Regions from separate parts of the Salipaludibacillus sp. HK11 genome, predicted to be linked through region 1. Evidence: riboswitches for the same ligand, from Rfam matches in the RefSeq annotation. Region 1 holds a riboswitch; each other region holds the start of a gene.
The links. Region 1 has a riboswitch for cyclic di-GMP ahead of ACM26V_RS21460 (putative bifunctional diguanylate cyclase/phosphodiesterase). Riboswitches for the same ligand answer to the same signal wherever they lie in the genome.

Region 2: linked by a shared signal. The riboswitch ahead of ACM26V_RS20785 (anti-repressor SinI family protein) and the one ahead of ACM26V_RS21460 (putative bifunctional diguanylate cyclase/phosphodiesterase) in region 1 are both predicted to bind cyclic di-GMP.
Region 3: linked by a shared signal. The riboswitch ahead of ACM26V_RS16210 (anti-repressor SinI family protein) and the one ahead of ACM26V_RS21460 (putative bifunctional diguanylate cyclase/phosphodiesterase) in region 1 are both predicted to bind cyclic di-GMP.
Region 4: linked by a shared signal. The riboswitch ahead of ACM26V_RS05705 (response regulator transcription factor) and the one ahead of ACM26V_RS21460 (putative bifunctional diguanylate cyclase/phosphodiesterase) in region 1 are both predicted to bind cyclic di-GMP.

The regions. Positions count from the first base shown of each region.
Region 1 is NZ_CP181045.1:4,531,528-4,535,745, forward strand. Features, by position in the region: gene ACM26V_RS21450 (SDR family oxidoreductase) at 1-549, shown strand, start outside; gene ACM26V_RS21455 (MATE family efflux transporter) at 797-2,170, shown strand; cyclic di-GMP riboswitch class I at 2,330-2,411, shown strand; gene ACM26V_RS21460 (putative bifunctional diguanylate cyclase/phosphodiesterase) at 2,509-4,218, shown strand, end outside.
Region 2 is NZ_CP181045.1:4,376,218-4,380,435, reverse strand. Features, by position in the region: gene ACM26V_RS20795 (hypothetical protein) at 1-682, shown strand, start outside; gene ACM26V_RS20790 (N-acetylmuramoyl-L-alanine amidase) at 795-1,781, opposite strand; gene ACM26V_RS20785 (anti-repressor SinI family protein) at 2,158-2,322, opposite strand; cyclic di-GMP riboswitch class I at 2,357-2,448, opposite strand; gene ACM26V_RS20780 (response regulator transcription factor) at 2,685-3,386, opposite strand; gene ACM26V_RS20775 (ATP-binding protein) at 3,391-4,218, opposite strand, start outside.
Region 3 is NZ_CP181045.1:3,462,512-3,466,729, forward strand. Features, by position in the region: gene ACM26V_RS16200 (S8 family serine peptidase) at 1-991, opposite strand, end outside; gene ACM26V_RS16205 (Crp/Fnr family transcriptional regulator) at 1,344-2,021, shown strand; gene ACM26V_RS16210 (anti-repressor SinI family protein) at 2,061-2,237, opposite strand; cyclic di-GMP riboswitch class I at 2,271-2,372, opposite strand; gene upp (uracil phosphoribosyltransferase) at 2,655-3,284, opposite strand; gene glyA (serine hydroxymethyltransferase) at 3,556-4,218, opposite strand, start outside.
Region 4 is NZ_CP181045.1:1,121,949-1,126,166, forward strand. Features, by position in the region: gene pfkA (6-phosphofructokinase) at 150-1,109, shown strand; gene ACM26V_RS05705 (response regulator transcription factor) at 1,261-1,956, opposite strand; cyclic di-GMP riboswitch class I at 2,069-2,150, opposite strand; gene pssA (CDP-diacylglycerol--serine O-phosphatidyltransferase) at 2,404-3,099, opposite strand; gene ACM26V_RS05715 (ribose-phosphate diphosphokinase) at 3,443-4,218, shown strand, end outside.

The DNA.
Region 1 (4,218 bases):
AGAAAAGCAGAACAGGGAGCTGAGCTTAAAAATTTGGGTGCTACAGATACAGTTATTGCAGACTTAGAAGGTGATATTTCTCATGCTTTTAAAGACGTAGATGCCGTTGTATTTGCAGCAGGTTCTGGGCCCCATACAGGCGCTGACAAAACCGTTCTCATTGATTTGTGGGGAGCGATGAAAACAGTGGATGAAGCTAAGAAGCAAGGTGTAAAGCGCTTTGTCATGGTGAGTGCCATCAACGTAGATGATCCGGAAAGTGCTCCAGAAAAAATGCGTCATTATGTTGTAGCAAAAAAACTTGCAGATGATCACCTTAAGGCTAGTGGGCTAGATTATACGATAGTAAGGCCTGGTGGACTTACGAACGATGAACCAACTGGAAGAATACTACTTGAAGAGAAAATCGGTCATCGGAATACGACAATTACTCGTGCTGATGTTGGCCATGTTGTAGTAGAAACATTAGACAAGAAAAATACGTATGGCAAAATTTTTGAAATATTAAATGGTGATGTCTCTATTGACGAAGCTATTGAGAAGGTATAATGAAATTACTGAAGCTACAATTTCAGTTTTGGAATTGTAGCTTTTTGAATTTGTTTTAATTTAGAAGGAGTAGAAATAAAAAAAGTCATCTCATAGGGGGAAATCTATGCGATGACTTTTTTGTTGTTTTTGAAATGAAAAGATAAGGATTTATTCAACTTTTTTTGATAGAATAGGATGATGTATATTTTCAGCAGTCTTGTCTGAATATGGTTAAAAATTTAACGATGAAATTATAGGTGAAAAAATGGAACATGTAGAGACAAGCAGAGAAAAAGTACTTCTATTCTCAAGAATATTATGGCCGATTATGGTGACACAAGTTAGTTTTTTTGCAATGAATTTAGTAGATACAATGATGTCTGGCCGGGTAGGTACGGATGATTTAGCTGGCGTTGCGATTGGTTCTAGTTTATGGTTACCGGTGTTCACTGGAATTAACGGTATATTATTAGCTGTAACTACAATTGTAGCGCAGCTAGTGGGAAGTGGTCGAAAAGATAAAATTTCCGAATCGGTGACACAAGCGATATATTTATCAATTGTTCTTGCTCTTATCGTTGTCGTTGGTGGAGTATTTTTACTTGAACCAATTTTATCGATCATGAATTTAACCGATGCTGTAACCCATATTTCTTTGCACTATTTAGTCGGCTTATCAATAGGTATCATTCCGTTATTTTTGGCGAATGTACTTCGCAATTTCTTTGATGGACAAGGGTTCACACGAATAACAATGATTATTACAGTATCAGCAGTTCCTTTTAATGTTTTGTTAAACTATGGCTTTATATTTGGTAACTTTGGATTACCAACATTGGGCGGTATTGGTGCTGGTTATGCAACTGCACTGACGTATTGGATCATTCTGTTTTTTAGTGTATGGATGACATTTAAAGTACCGGTGATTAGACATTACCAAATTCTTGTAAAATGGGTGAAACCATCTTGGAAAACATGGAAAGAGCAGCTTTCGATTGGAATTCCGATAGGTCTATCTATTTTCTTTGAGGCGAGCATCTTTTCAGTTGTAACACTATTGATGGGAGTTATGTTTACTACGGTAACCATTGCTGCGCATCAGATTGCATTAAGTTTTACTTCGCTTATTTTCATGATTCCATTAAGTATTTCGATGGCCTTAACAATTGTTGTAGGTTTTTCTGTGGGAGGGGGAAAGATTCGGGCTGCCAAACAATATGGACGTCTTGGCGTCTGGGGTGGAATTGGCATCTTAGCAGTCGGAGCAGTTTTTCTCTTCTTTTTCAGAGAACAAATTGCGTATCTTTATACAAATGATAGTGAAGTTGTGTTGATGGCAGGACAATTCTTTATTATTGCGATTGTCTATCAACTTTCTGATGCGGCGCAATCAGGATTACAAGGTGTGTTAAGAGGTTATAAAGATGTCAAAGTACCATTTATTACTGCTTTTATCTCTTATTGGATTATTGGGATTCCGGCGGGATATTATTTTTCAGCTTATACAGAACTAGGTCCATTCGGATTATGGGTTGGAATAACGTTAGGTTTAACTTGTGCTGCAATTGGTTTCTATGTTCGACTACAAATTGTTCAACGTCGCGTGGAAATAGGACTAAGTGAGGATAGATTGAAGTAATATAAAATTAAGTAGTAGGGTTTTGTCAACATGGACTTCACAATTTTTGGGTCTTATAGACTATAACTTGATAAATATTTTAGAAAAAAGTACTAGTGATGTTGTTTTTTGTGTTATAATATAACTATAAAATGTAAAGTTAATAAATGTATAGGTGTATTCCGTTAAGAGCAAACTTGTTGAAAAACAAGGACGCAAAGCTACAGGCCTAAGGATGAACTATGGCGGCTGGGTTACCAGGAATAACTAGTTGTTTAAAGGTTATTTCCATGGGGGGGAATAGCCTTTTTATGTATCTTATAGAGAAATTCTGTCTTTATAATATTTGCTATTTTAAAATGTCAATTTTTCAAAAATGTTTGATAGAATGTGAGGTGTGGATCATAGCTAAATGGCGAACGTTATTGTTCCTTATCGGAAGTGTTTTGTTTTTTTATAGCTGGTTTTATATTTTTAGAGAAAATGAATGGATGAGAGTATTCGGTGCAAGCGTTTTTCCAGTTTTGTGGGGATCTTTGAGTTTTTTTTGGATTTTTAAAGCTTACCGGACAATCACAGGGAAGCAGAAGTATTTTTGGTTATTATTAAGTATTGGTATTCTATTTTATATTTTTGCTGATGCATTCTGGTTTTTATACTTTATCTTGGAAGGGGAGACTCATTTCCCTGGCAGTACCTATCTATTCTGGCTCTTAGCTTATATCTTTTTTTTGACGGCATTAACATATAAAGTAAAATTAATAAGTATTTACATTAAAAATAACCATTATCTTTTCAACATTATTATTTTTATGATTTCAGCAGCAGCGATAAGTGTACATTATTTAATGGAACCTATCATACTCCATTCAGAATTTTCCTTTTATTATACAATAATAAATTTAGCCTATCCTATAACGTCACTCAGCATTTTATTCGTTATTACTTGCTTGTATTATTTTTCTCAATTCAGTAACGAAAAACGAATTATGTTATTTATTGTCGTTGGTTTCTTCTTACAAGTGATTTCTGACACGAGTTATGCTTACTTTGAATTAATTGGACAGGTTCACGCACCAGGAAACTATATTGATCCAATATGGTTAACGGCTTTAATACTGATTGGTTTATCTGGCAAGTTTGCCCAAGGAAATCAACGCAAACCAAAGTGGGAAATTAGAAATATCTTCAATGGGCAGGAGGCAGTATTCCCTTATTTAAGTAGTATTATTTTAATTGTTTTAGTAACTCATAGTTATAATTGGGATTTAAATGCGCTAAGTATTGGTTTAATTGTTATCTTCGTATTGATACTTGTGCGCCATTACGTGATAATTCGAAAAAATGAATACTTAGTAAATGAATACAGAGAATTGGCCTATCATGATTCGCTAACGGGATTAAACAATCGTACTAGCTTTCAGAACGATTTAGAACAAATAGTCAATCAAGCTGCTGAAAACAATAAAAATTTAGCGTTACTCTTAATAGATTTAGATCGCTTTAAAATTGTAAATGATACGCTGGGTCATCATATTGGAGACAATATACTAAAAGAGGCATCGGAACGATTGAGTAGTGTATTAGGAACAGATGAAAGTTTATATAGGTTAGGAGGAGACGAGTTTGTTCTAATCCTATCCAATTCTACTAAAAAAAGATGCATTGAATTATCGAAATCGATAAAAAAAGCATTTGTAAAGCCATTTTTTGTAGAGAGGAACGAAATAACAATAACCCCCAGTATCGGAATCTGTTCCTACCCGGAGCATGGTACGAACAGTGAGACATTACTTAAAAATGCGGATGCCGCAATGTATTTAGCAAAGGGGAGAGGCGGGAATGGATTTCACTTTTTCTCTTCAGGTTTACATGATCAATTGGCGCGCAAAATGTTAATAGAGACGGAATTGAGACATGCGATTGACAGAAAGCAATTCACTCTTTACTATCAACCGAAGATAGAATTACAATCGGAAAAACTAGTAGGAATGGAAGCTTTATTACGATGGGATCACCCAGAGTTGGGGCGTATTTCACCTGTTGAATTTATCTCGGTAGCAGAAGAG
Region 2 (4,218 bases), 160 kb from region 1:
CATCCATTTACTAGCAAACGAATTTATACCTGATGACCGTATACAACGGTTACGATGGTTCTCTTTTTCAGGAGGACTTGCTGTTTCTTATGTCTTTGTTTATGTGCTCCCTACATTACATAAAGAACAGGATATTGCTAAAAGTTATACAAATACTTTAACGATGGAGTCGGAATTATATTTTGTTGGTTTGTTAGGCCTTCTCCTTTTCTACGGTATTCAAAAAATTGTGAGGAAAAAACAAAATCTGAACTACGAAAAAGCTAGGTCATTATTTTGGATGCAGATCAGTTTTTTTACGATTTATAATATGCTTGTTTCTTACACGGTCCTTTCTCATAAAGTTGCGGGGATACAAGCTGTTTTTTATGGACTTGCGGTTGGTCTTCATTTTATTGCAATTGCCCATGATTTATGGATCGAATACGGGGATCTTTATAATAAAATTGGGAGGTATGTTCTTGTTTGTGGAATTTTGGCTGGCTGGTACATTGGAATGAAGGTTACATTGCCTGCGTTGGTCCAAGCAATTATTTTTGCATTCATTTCAGGGGCAATGATCTTAAATGTTTTAAAATATGAGCTACCTCCTGACCAAGAAGCACACTATCCAACTTTTGCATTCGGCGTCGTCTCCTATACAGTAGTGACGATGTCATTGAAATACTTTTTTCAATGGTAATATAAAGTCACAGAAGCACTAGTGGATAATTTATATTTTTTTGTTCAACCTTAAAAGACATTCTCTCCTGTATTGAGGAGAAAATGCCTTTTAAATAAAAAGTGTCTCTTTATCAGCTAAATAAAGCTGTAAAAGTTTCTTGCCCAGCAATTCCATCGATCTTAATTCCTTGCGCTCGTTGAAATCTCCTTACCGCACTCTCGGTTTTCGGGCCGAATATTCCATCAATTGAACCTGGAGAGAATCCTTTACCTAAGAGTGTAGCCTGTAGAACCCAGGTAATATTTCCTCTTGCTCCTCTCCTTACATTAACAACTGCACCTCTCGTATTTGGGCCCCAAATTCCATCTACGACAAGCCTCCGATTAAATTGTTTGTTTAATTCCGTTTGTAACCCTTTTAACAAAGTTCCTTGTGTTTCAGGTCCGTAAATATTATCAACGGCAATCGAAAGGGCATATCTATCATTTAACGTTGATTGAATCTGACTGATTTCCCCTGATGGTGGAGAACCTTCTTCATCTGATCCGTTTGTCTCATCCGTCCCACTTTCAGTTCCATTCCCTTTTAGATTATAAATCGAAACAAGCCCATTGGTATGTCCTTTGGCTATCGCTTCCAAAAAATCGCTGTCTTTAAGCTTCGCAGCTTCAGCAGCATTATCAATAAATAGATTTTCTGTTAAAATTGCAGGCATGTTTGTACGACGGAGCACCGCAAAATTGGCGCTTTTTCTACCTCGATCTCTCACCCCTATTTGGGCAATAATCTCCGAATGCATAATTGATTGATTCGATCGCGTTTGTGACTTGACATTTCCATTCCAAATATACGATTCAAATCCAGTTCCACCAGCAGCATTCACATGAACAGAAATAAAATAATCTGCTCCCCAGGAATTCGCCAAAGTAGCTCGATTTGATAGTGAAATAAATCGATCATCTTCTCGACTCATCCTCACTTCCACATCGTTAAATCGATTTAACTGTCGTCTAATCCGTCTAGATATATCCAACACAAGATCTTTCTCTCTCAACCCATTCCCTATTGCTCCTGGATCATCTCCACCATGACCAGGATCTATAAAAATCTTAACCATAAACTTCTCCTCCTTTATTTGCAGAAAGCAATTGAGTAAGTTCGACTAGTCCCCTATTTACTTGTACTCCCTAGAAAAAACCTCCCCTTATCCACTATATAATGCGTTGTTAGCTCGAAACGTTTGGACAAGTGAAGGATATTTGTTAAAAATCATCATCTGCTTGCCAATTTTTGAGTTATTCAGCAACCTGCTTAAGATAAATCCTCAATAAATTAGTTTTTTTGGTTTTAATCCTTTAGCTAAGTTAAACATTCTTAAAGTAAAAAAAATACTGATCCATTTGGACCAGTAGCATACATGATTTACATTTATTTAATTGACGTTCATTCATGGAAAAAATGCAAACCTAAAAAAATACAGTACCAATAATAAATTATGACACATTCCCTTTTTGGTCATTCAAAACAATAAAACTTTTTTCACTTTTTCTGTGATTAAAAAATTGTAGAACATCCTCTGGAGTCATCCCTATCTCCCGAGCCTCTTCCATCAATTTTACCCATTCTTTGTCTAAGGTTGAGCCAAATGTATTTTCCATTGCTTCCCTAGACCTCCTTTCCCACAAGTACCTAATAGGCAGCCTGGCGATCATAGGCCTTTTTTTCAGACCGTTAGACCCATAGCTTTGCGCCACTGCTTTTAAGCAGGTTTGCCTTTTACTAGTAGGAAGATTTTAATCAAAGACAATGTGCTAATCGACGAAGTTACCATTGATATGTTTAAATTTTCTATCTTATTCAAGTGTACTCTTCCATCCCTAGAATTCCTTCACCTGTCAACCTGTCTAAATTTTAATATACAGGGCAAAGGTTAAATCTAAGTTAAATAAAGGGAAAAAAATGATTCTTTTTTTAAATTAGTATTAAAAATATACTAACCATAGAATAGCCACCTACAATGCTAGTTAACATCTTGAAACTTATAACCAAACCCACGCACCGTCTTAATATGAGACGGATGAGCTGGATCTTTCTCAATTTTCTTTCGCAAATTACGAATGTGGACGGAGACTGTTTTCAAATCTCCAAATTGGTCAATACCCCAAATTTGATTATAAATCTGTTCTGAACTAAACACTTGGTTAGGGTTCTTTAGAAATAGCAAGAGCAATTGGAGTTCCTTTGCATACAATGAAACGAGTTTATTATTAACAAACACTTCAAAGCTATTTAAATTTACAGATATTTCGCCCGATTGTAAGACTCGGGTACTCTTCACCTCACCGAAAGACTGTAACCCATTTCGACGTAAATTTGCCTTTATGCGGGCCTCTAATTCAGCAAGGTCAAACGGTTTCGTAATATAATCATCTCCGCCTGCATTGAGGCCTTTCACTTTATCAGTCGAAGATCTCTTACAACTCATGAAAATAATCGGAACATTTGTTATTAATCTAATTTTCTCACAAACTTCAAACCCTTCCATTCCAGGTAAAAGAATGTCCAATAATACTAATTCTGGTTGTTGTTCTGGGATTATATTTAAGGCATTTATCCCATTCTCAGCTGTAAAAACGAGATATCCTTTTTTTTGTAAATATAATGAAGTCAATTCACGAATGTCATCATCGTCTTCTACAATTAATATTTTCTCTGGATTCACTTACTCACACCCCTTCGTTTTTCACTGAATCTTTGAAAACAACTGGCAACGAGACAAAAAAAGAAGTCCCTGTTTCCGCTGAACTTTCAACCCATATTTCGCCTTTATGATATTCAATAATTTCTTTCGTTATCGCTAAACCTAACCCTGTCCCACTATCACCAGAATAATTGCTCCCTTTATAAAATCGTTCAAATATGTGGGGCAATGTCGATTGATCGATGCCAATTCCGTTATCCTTTACCTCAATAACTACCATACCATCAAACTCAAACGTTTTATTGTTTCGCTTATTTTTTGATACCTCCGCTGAAATCGTGATCACTCCACCAGAGGAAGTGTGTTTGATCGCATTAGAGATCAAATTAGAAAAAACCTGATCCATTCTCTCAATATCAATAAGGAGAATAGTTGTATCCACTCTATGTAGATAGTTTACATTCGTTTTTATAAGATTTATATTACTTTGATTCACTTCTAATTCAAATCTGTTATACACATCTAATAGCCATGGTTCAAGTTCAATATTTTCAATATTTAATCTCATTTTTCCAGATTCAAACTTTACAAGGTCAAACAAATCATTAATAAGACGATCTAATAATTTCACCTTATTTTCTACAATATTTAAGTATTTCAAGTTGCCAGCATCAATGTATCCTTCCTTAACCGTTTGCACGTAGCCTTGTAAAAACGTGATAGGCGTTCCTAATTCATGAGAAATATTCGATAGTAAATGAACTCTACCTTTTTCCATGTCAATTAATTCTTGATTTGATTCGATTAATTGCTCATTTCTCTCTGCTAATTCTTTCGTTCTCGCATCCACTTT
Region 3 (4,218 bases), 1.1 Mb from region 1:
AGCCGACTGTCCATAAATTTGGCCCGCTGTTTCCATTCGATGTAACGGCAACTACTCCTTTTTCGACGGCTTGATCAAGTGCTTTGCTCGTTGGCCAATCGGGTCCATTGACTGTGTTGCCGAGTGATAAGTTTATGACGTCAACTTCATCTTCGACGGCTTTCTCGATTGCTTCGATGACTTGTTCGGTTGTGCCCATTCCGTTAGGTCCGAGCGCGCGATAGGCATGAATTTCTGATTCGGGTGCAACGCCTTTTAGTTTTCCGTTAGCTGATATGATTCCGGCGACGTGAGTGCCATGGATGGTCGGGACCCCTTGTTCTTTCTTTGTTTCCATCGGGTCGTCGTCTTGATCGATGACATCAAAGCCTCCGTGATAATTATCTTTTAAATCGGGGTGGGCATAATCAACGCCGGTATCAATGACGGCAACTTTTACACCTTTACCTGTCAAGTTGTCGTCTCCCCTAGTAAATAGGCTGTTCGTGTTCCCTGAAGTTCCGCCGATAAATGGAATGCTTTCATCAACGTAGGGCTGATAGAATGCGACTTTATCGATGCTTGCGACTTCGTCTAGTGCTGCGACTTTGTTGGCTTGTTCTTCGGAAAGTTGTATCGAAAATCCGTTAAAAATGTGCTTGAACATCTTTCTTCGTTCTGCACCTTCTATCGTTTGTTCTACTTTTTTTGCTAGTTTTTTTGGATTGTTTTTTGCTTCAATAATATAAATTGCTGGTTGATCATTTGTCGTACTGATCGGCAGGACGCCATCGTGAATTTCGGGCCGATCGGGAAAGGTGATCGTCTCTTGTTCGTCGTTGTTATTGTTACTGTTGTTGATTTCAATTGATCTCGGATGCTCGAGTCGATCATAGGTGTCATTTTGTGCGCTGCCTATAAGCGGAAATAGTACCGCGGTGAGGCAAAGAATGATTAGCGCTATGAGACTAATTTGTTTATATAGAGAGCGAAGGTTAAAACGTTTGTTCAATATTAAATCCCCTTTCGTCACTTTTCCTGCCCCTCTATCTTTTACTATTTATTGCTCTTTTATCCATTGAAATGAGATTGTAACTGGTTAAGGTGGTGAGTTTTGTTGCGAGGAGTTGCAGAGTGAGTCTTAGGGTGCGGTTGCTGGTTCACAGGAATGTCTGGGGAAACCTTCTTTTAAGGGATTCGAGCGATATCATATCCTGTTAAACTCAACAAGCTCACACTGCTTTTTACAACCATAAAAAGAGGCACCTCTTGAATTTTCCAAATAATATTGGGGAATCGTCTAGGAAATATGGTAAAATAATACTCTGCATTGGGTATTTTGATTTTTTTGAGGAGTTGTGGTTATGGACAAATTAAATCTATTATCTCATTTTAACTTGTTAAGGGAGTTACCTGAAAAAGAACTGATTATGCTAGGAGAGATGAGTAAGGAGATGATTCATCCAAAAAGAACAATTGTCGCCTCTCCGAATACACCAACAAACACTGTTTATCTTCTCAAAAAAGGACAAGTCCGTTTGTACCGAGTAAATCAAGCTGGCAAACAATTTACGCTCGATATTTTCACTGATGGCAATATGTTTGGCTCTATCGGTAAATCATCTCCCGATAGTGATTTCTATTATGTAGAAACGATAGGAGAATGTCATGTTTGTTGCATAAGCAATGAGCAGTTCACCCTCTTTTTAACTAGAAATCCGTCAGTCGCCTTGAAACTACTCGATATCTTAACTGTTCGCTTACAAAATACGTACCAATTAAGTGAAAAAATTGCCTTGGACCCAGTCGAAGATAGATTGCTTTTCATCCTTAACAAATTAACTCATTCGCTAGCTACTTCTGATGACTCTTGGCTGACTGCTTCAGTAAAATTAACTCAAGCTGATTTGGCAACAATGGTTGGCTCATCAAGAGAAACGATTAGTCTAATAGTTAAAAATCTTGAAGAAAACAATGTTATTAGGCGTAAAAATGGTTTTTATCAATTAAACATGAATGAGAAAGTTGCTGATTATCGATAACAAAGTCTTATCATTTTCTTCATTAGCTCATCTGCTTAATTAAGCAGATGAGCTCTTTTGTCGCTTCGTCTGTTCTACAATGCTTCGAGAAAATGCACTTCTTCGATCTTGAAGGAAATTTCTAACTTCCTCTGCCGTCATCCCTTGATTTTTTGCTTTGATCATCAAACTCTGCCACTCTTTGTCCAAATCTGCGTTAATACTTTTTCTAACCATCACCACGCCCCCTTTCCTATAATTCTTTTAAACTAAGGAGGCCTGGCAATCATTGGTGCAAGCTACTCGACTTGGTGCACCTTTAGACCCAAAGCTTTGCGTCTCTGCCTTTCGACAGGTTTGCCTTTTACTAGTAAAAGAAAAATGATTGTGTGCTTTAAATCAAGGATTTCTTATTGACAGATAATCAATCTTTCATTTTATTTTACACAATTTAACTATCAAAAGATGTTAGCTAACTTACATTTTTTGAAATATATGAAAAATCTCAACAATGCGGCAGACATTCCATTTGTACCAACACCACATTCCACTAATTTCTGAATACGCTAAGCTTCAGTCTAACCAAAGAAAGAGAAAAAGCGTCTGCTTTTCCTCTAAGATAACCTATGCTATTAAACGTGATAAGTTCGCCAATTACTTCGTTCCGAACAAGCGGTCTCCAGCGTCACCTAGGCCTGGTACTATGTAGCCGTGGTCGTTTAACTTCTCGTCCAACGCCGCAAGATAAATATCCACATCAGGATGAGCTTTCTCCATCGCTTCAACGCCCTCAGGTGCCGCGACGAGACACATCAATTTAATGTTTTTCCCACCACGCTTTTTCACGACATTGATTGCCTCAATTGCTGAACCACCAGTTGCAAGCATCGGATCAACAACAATCAATTCACGTTCCTCAATATCCTTTGGAAGCTTCACATAATATTCCACCGGCATCAACGTTTCAGGATCGCGGTACAAACCAACATGTCCCACTTTAGCTGCAGGAATTAACCCCATGATGCCATCAACCATACCTAGCCCTGCACGAAGAATCGGAATAATTCCTAATTTTTTACCAGCAATCGTCTGGCAATTCGCCATTGCTACCGGCGTTTCCACCTCAACATTACGAAGCGGAAGCTCTCTCGTGATTTCAAAAGCCATCAACCCAGCAATCTCATTTGTTAATTCGCGAAACTCTTTTGTACCAGTCTCTTTCTTGCGAATATACGTTAACTTATGTTGAATGAGAGGATGATCGAACACATACACTTTACCCATTAAAACCCGCTCCTTTATAGATAGAATCCATTTATTTTTACTAGAAAAACTTGGCTTCTCGCCAAATCCTTCATGGCGAAAGCCTTAGTTTATCTTATACTTTAATCCTTTAACAAAGTTAAACATTCTTAAAGTACAAAAAGATTCATTAATCACTTACACGCTCCTAAGAAATTCTACACAAAACAACAGTTATATTCAAGAGTCAACTTAGAATCCCATCAACAAAAAAGAGCACCTGCCAAAAAACCGACAGCTGCTCATCAATTATTTATTCATCTGCGTAAAGCGGGAAGCGTCCCGTTAACTCAAGAACCGCATCCTTCGCATTATTCAACACATTCTCATCTTCCACATTCTTCAACACAAGGCCAATAATCTTACCGACCTTCTGCAATTCGCTCTCCTTAAAACCACGAGATGTCACAGCAGCCGTACCAATGCGCAAACCACTCGTAACAAAAGGACTTTCTGGGTCAAACGGGATCGTATTTTTGTTCGCAGTAATCCCCACTTTGTCCAACGCTTCCTCGGCGATTTTTCCTGTCAAAGATAATCCTCTCAAATCAAGTAATACTAAATGATTATCCGTTCCTCCAGAGACGAGATCGACGCCTTCCTCTTTCAGAGAGGCGGCAAGTGCTGCGGCATTCATTTTGACTTGCGCAGAATACTTTTTGAAATCGTCTTGTAGTGCTTCACCAAGTGCGACCGCTTTTGAAGCGATCACGTGCATAAGCGGTCCACCTTGAAGGCCTGGGAACATCGCTTTGTCAATTTTCTTTCCATATTCTTCTTTACAAAGAATCATCCCACCACGTGGTCCACGGAGGGTTTTGTGCGTTGTTGTCGTCACAAAATCAGAAAAAGGAACCGGATTTTGATGATCACCTGTTGCAACTAATCCAGCAATGTGAGCCATATCAACCATTAA
Region 4 (4,218 bases), 1.8 Mb from region 1:
GTTTTATTTAATAATTTTAATGATTTTCTTCGATGAATAGATAAAAAGCTGAAAGCGTTCTATAAAAAAGCTAGATTTTTTTTAAAATACTGTGTAACATAGAATATATGTTGGATGTCAGACATCAAATATATTTGGGGGACTTTAAAATGAAAAAAATTGGCGTATTAACAAGTGGAGGAGATTCTCCAGGTATGAATGCCGCAATACGTGCTGTTGTGCGTTCCGCTATTTATCATAATATTGAAGTGATGGGAGTCAATCGAGGGTTTCAAGGTTTAATTGATGGTGACATGACTCAGATGGAAGCGTCTTCTGTTGGAGATATTATTCATAAAGGTGGAACGATGTTGAAATCGTCTCGTTGTGAAGAGTTCAAAACTTTAGAAGGTAGAAAAATAGCGATGAAGAAATTACAGGAAAATAACATTGATGGACTTGTAGTTATTGGTGGAGATGGCTCATTTCAAGGTGCGAGGGAACTAAGCAATATGGGGATTAAGACGATTGGGATCCCTGGTACGATTGATAACGATTTAGCTTATACAGATTATACAATTGGATTTGATACTGCTGTTAATACAGTTTTGGAAGCGATCTCTAAAATTCGCGATACATCAACCTCTCACGAAAAGGCAACAATTATTGAAGTGATGGGGAGAAATTGCGGGGATCTCGCTCTTCATGCTGGAATAGCTGGTGGAGCGGAAATAATTATAACTCCTGAAAGACCAGTTGACATGGATGAAATAATTAAAAAATTGAACGATGGAAAAAAACGCGGGAAACTTCATCACATTATTTTACTCGCAGAAGGATCAGGCAGTGCTTCAAATTTAAAGAACCAATTAGCAAACGAAGCAGGGGTAGATGCAAGGAAAACAACGTTAGGTTTTATTCAGCGAGGTGGCGATCCATCATCATTCGATAGAATTTTGGGTAGTAAAATGGGGGTGAAATCAGTTGAACTGCTCATTGAAGGAGAAACGAATAAAGTGATAGGAATAAAAGATAATCATTTATTTTATATGAATATTACAGAATCTTTAGAAGTGAACAAAGAATTCGACAATGATTTGTTTCGTTTAACTGAGATACTTTCGATTTAATGACTAAAAAATTACACAGGCCATTGCCCTTCAAGTTGAGACACAAATTGGTAAATCCATAAGTCCAGGGGCAATTCTTACATATGCGAAGTAACAAAAAATAAAGCATGATTTTTATCATCATGCTTTAGTAGTTTTTTAGTAACAAAATTCACCTATAACAGTCTACCCATCCATATCGAATAGTTTTAACTGTAGCATCCGTTCGATCAGATGCTTTCATTTTCTTAAGTAGAGCACTAATGATTGTTGAAACGGTAGATCTGGCAAAATGCATTTTTTCAGCTATTTCTGAATTACTATGCCCATCTAAAAGCAGCTGTAGAACTTGATGATCTCGATCGGATAAATCAATTGAAATTTTATTTTTATTTAATATAAATTGTTTAATAGGTGTAGAGAATGACTTTTTGTGTATCAAATCTTTACTTAATTTTTTGTGCAACCCATGTTCTAAGATTACATCATGTTGTGCTAATCCGTCCATAACAAAGTCAAAATTATCTGTTAGAAAAGGTATCGTTACAATTCCATTAACGGGTAAAAGTAAAAATTTCAATAAGTCTGTGTGGAGTGGGCCATCAACGATGAGAAGATTTATAGACTGTTCATCGCCACATTTGGTCTGTTCTGCAAGAAATTGTTTTGTTTGATCGTCATAACCTTGTATACTATAAAAAGTCAAATTTCTTAAATCATTTTTAGCGGGAACTTTAGTTTTGGACTCGTAGATTTCAATAAGGTCGCTCATTTCTTTCTTAACCGAATCTGAAATTAAGTTCATTGGATCGTTAAATACAAGAGAATTTCGATCTTCTTCTAGGACCTTTACATTCATTTGTAACATGAGTGAACCTCCTTGTGTATAGTTTTTTCACTATAGTGAACTATACAAAGTCAGCAAACTGCCTCAATAAAGGAGCGAAAAAAAACACCCCTGTAACAGGATGTTCTCCTGAAACGGCAACTGGCTGGCGTAGCATTGCTTTAGCCCCTATAGTTTTGCGTCACTGTGTTTCCACAGTTTTGCCACTTACGTTTCAATTGTCAATTTAGTGCAAATACGATACCTAAGAACTACTACTATTAAATTTTACAACAATTATCTACAAATTTCAACAGAATTCTTATTTTATTGTAAAAGAGAGGGAATTTCCTATACGTTATGTTACTTTTAATACCCCTTAGTCAATAAAATAAACAAATTTTTATCAATAATACAGGACTTTTAAAGATAATCAACTTTCATATAAAAAAGACCACTGATTAATAGTAATCAGTGGTCTTTTTAGTATTACTTTGAATTCAATCTTTTTTTCTTCAATATAAAATGAATGAGCATAAATGCTAAATAAAGTAATATAGCAAAAATAATCCAATTTGAATATTCAATAGAAGCGTTGAAACCTGTTACTATAAGCATTGAAGCTAGCAATGCAGTTATAATAGTTCCATACTTTGGAATTGGCACTTCTTTTAAACTAGGGATTTTCAATTTACTGACCATCAAAACACATAACAATGTATAAATGACAGAAATAGCTGCTTGGGGAACGATAAAATTAAAGATTGTTAATAGTGCAATAATACCACCTGCTGCAGTTATTGGCACTCCTGTAAAAAAACCTTTTGAAGATGTTGTTTCTTCATCTATATTGAATCTTGCAAGCCTAATCGCACCGAAAAAAGGGAACATACCCGCAATCATAAGACCTATCATTCCCATATTGGAAAAGGTAGTACCAAACATTAAAATAGCAGGAGCTATTCCGAAAGTAACAATATCCGCTAAAGAGTCTAATTCTTTACCAAAAGCGGTTTCTACATCAAGTTTTCTTGCCATCCAACCATCCATACTATCTAACATCATTCCGATTAAGATGAAAATCGCTGCGTTTTGGAAATCACTCATGAATGCTGATCCAATAGATAAAAAACCGAAAATTAAATTTGACATCGTTATGCCATTAGGTATGTTTCTTCTTAACAAATGATCACGTCCAATCGAATCCTTTAATATCATAAACTGAATATTTTAAAAAGTATTTTATAGAATATAAACACATCCATTAAATTATACCTTTTTACCACTATTTATACAATTATCTAGTATAGATAATAGGAAGATCTAAAGCTTTAATTTTGCCTCAACATTAAACTTGCACTATTGTTATATTAGGAATTTATCGATTTTTGCTGACTAAAACTTAGCCATCGAATAAAATAGTGTTAAGAGGACAATAAATAATAAAAGGCTTTTATACGATTTACATCAACAGATGATAAATATTGTGATAGAATAGTTCAAAGATGATGAATTATGGAGGGGAAACATGAGCAATAATAGAGATTTATCAAAGATGAAATTATTTACACTGAATTCCAATCCACCTCTCGCTGAGGAAATTGCAGAGCATATGCAAGTTGAGTTAGGTAAATGTTCAATTAAACGTTTTGCAGATGGAGAAGTTCAGATGAATATTGAAGAGACGATAAGAGGTTTTGATACATATCTAATCCAATCAACAGCAGAACCAGGTAATGAATACTTAATGGAATTACTTATTATGATTGATGCTTTAAAGAGAGCATCAGCGCAGACTATTAATATTGTAATCCCTTACTATGGTTATTCAAGGCAAGATAGAAAAGCTCGATCAAGAGAGCCTATCACAGCAAAATTAATTGCTAATTTGCTGGAAGCCGCTGGTGCGACTAGGGTTATTTCGGTTGATTTACATGCTCCTCAAGTTCAAGGGTTTTTCAATATTCCCGTCGATCAGTTAAATGTTAATTCAATTATTGCGAATTATTTTCTTGAGAAAAAACTACAGGACATAGTTGTTGTTGCACCTGAAAATGCTGGAACGTCAAGAGCAAGAGCGCTAGCAAATAAACTTGATTGCCCAATTGCGTTTTTGGATAAGCAAAGAAGTGATGCTCCGGACGCAGTTCTTGGTATTAATGTTATTGGAGATATTGAAGGTAAGACAGCAATTATCATTGATGATATGATTGATACAGCAAGAACAGTAACATCTGGAGCACTTGCTTTGATGCAAAATGGTGCGAATGAAGTTTATGCGTGTTGTACTCATGGTGTTCTGTC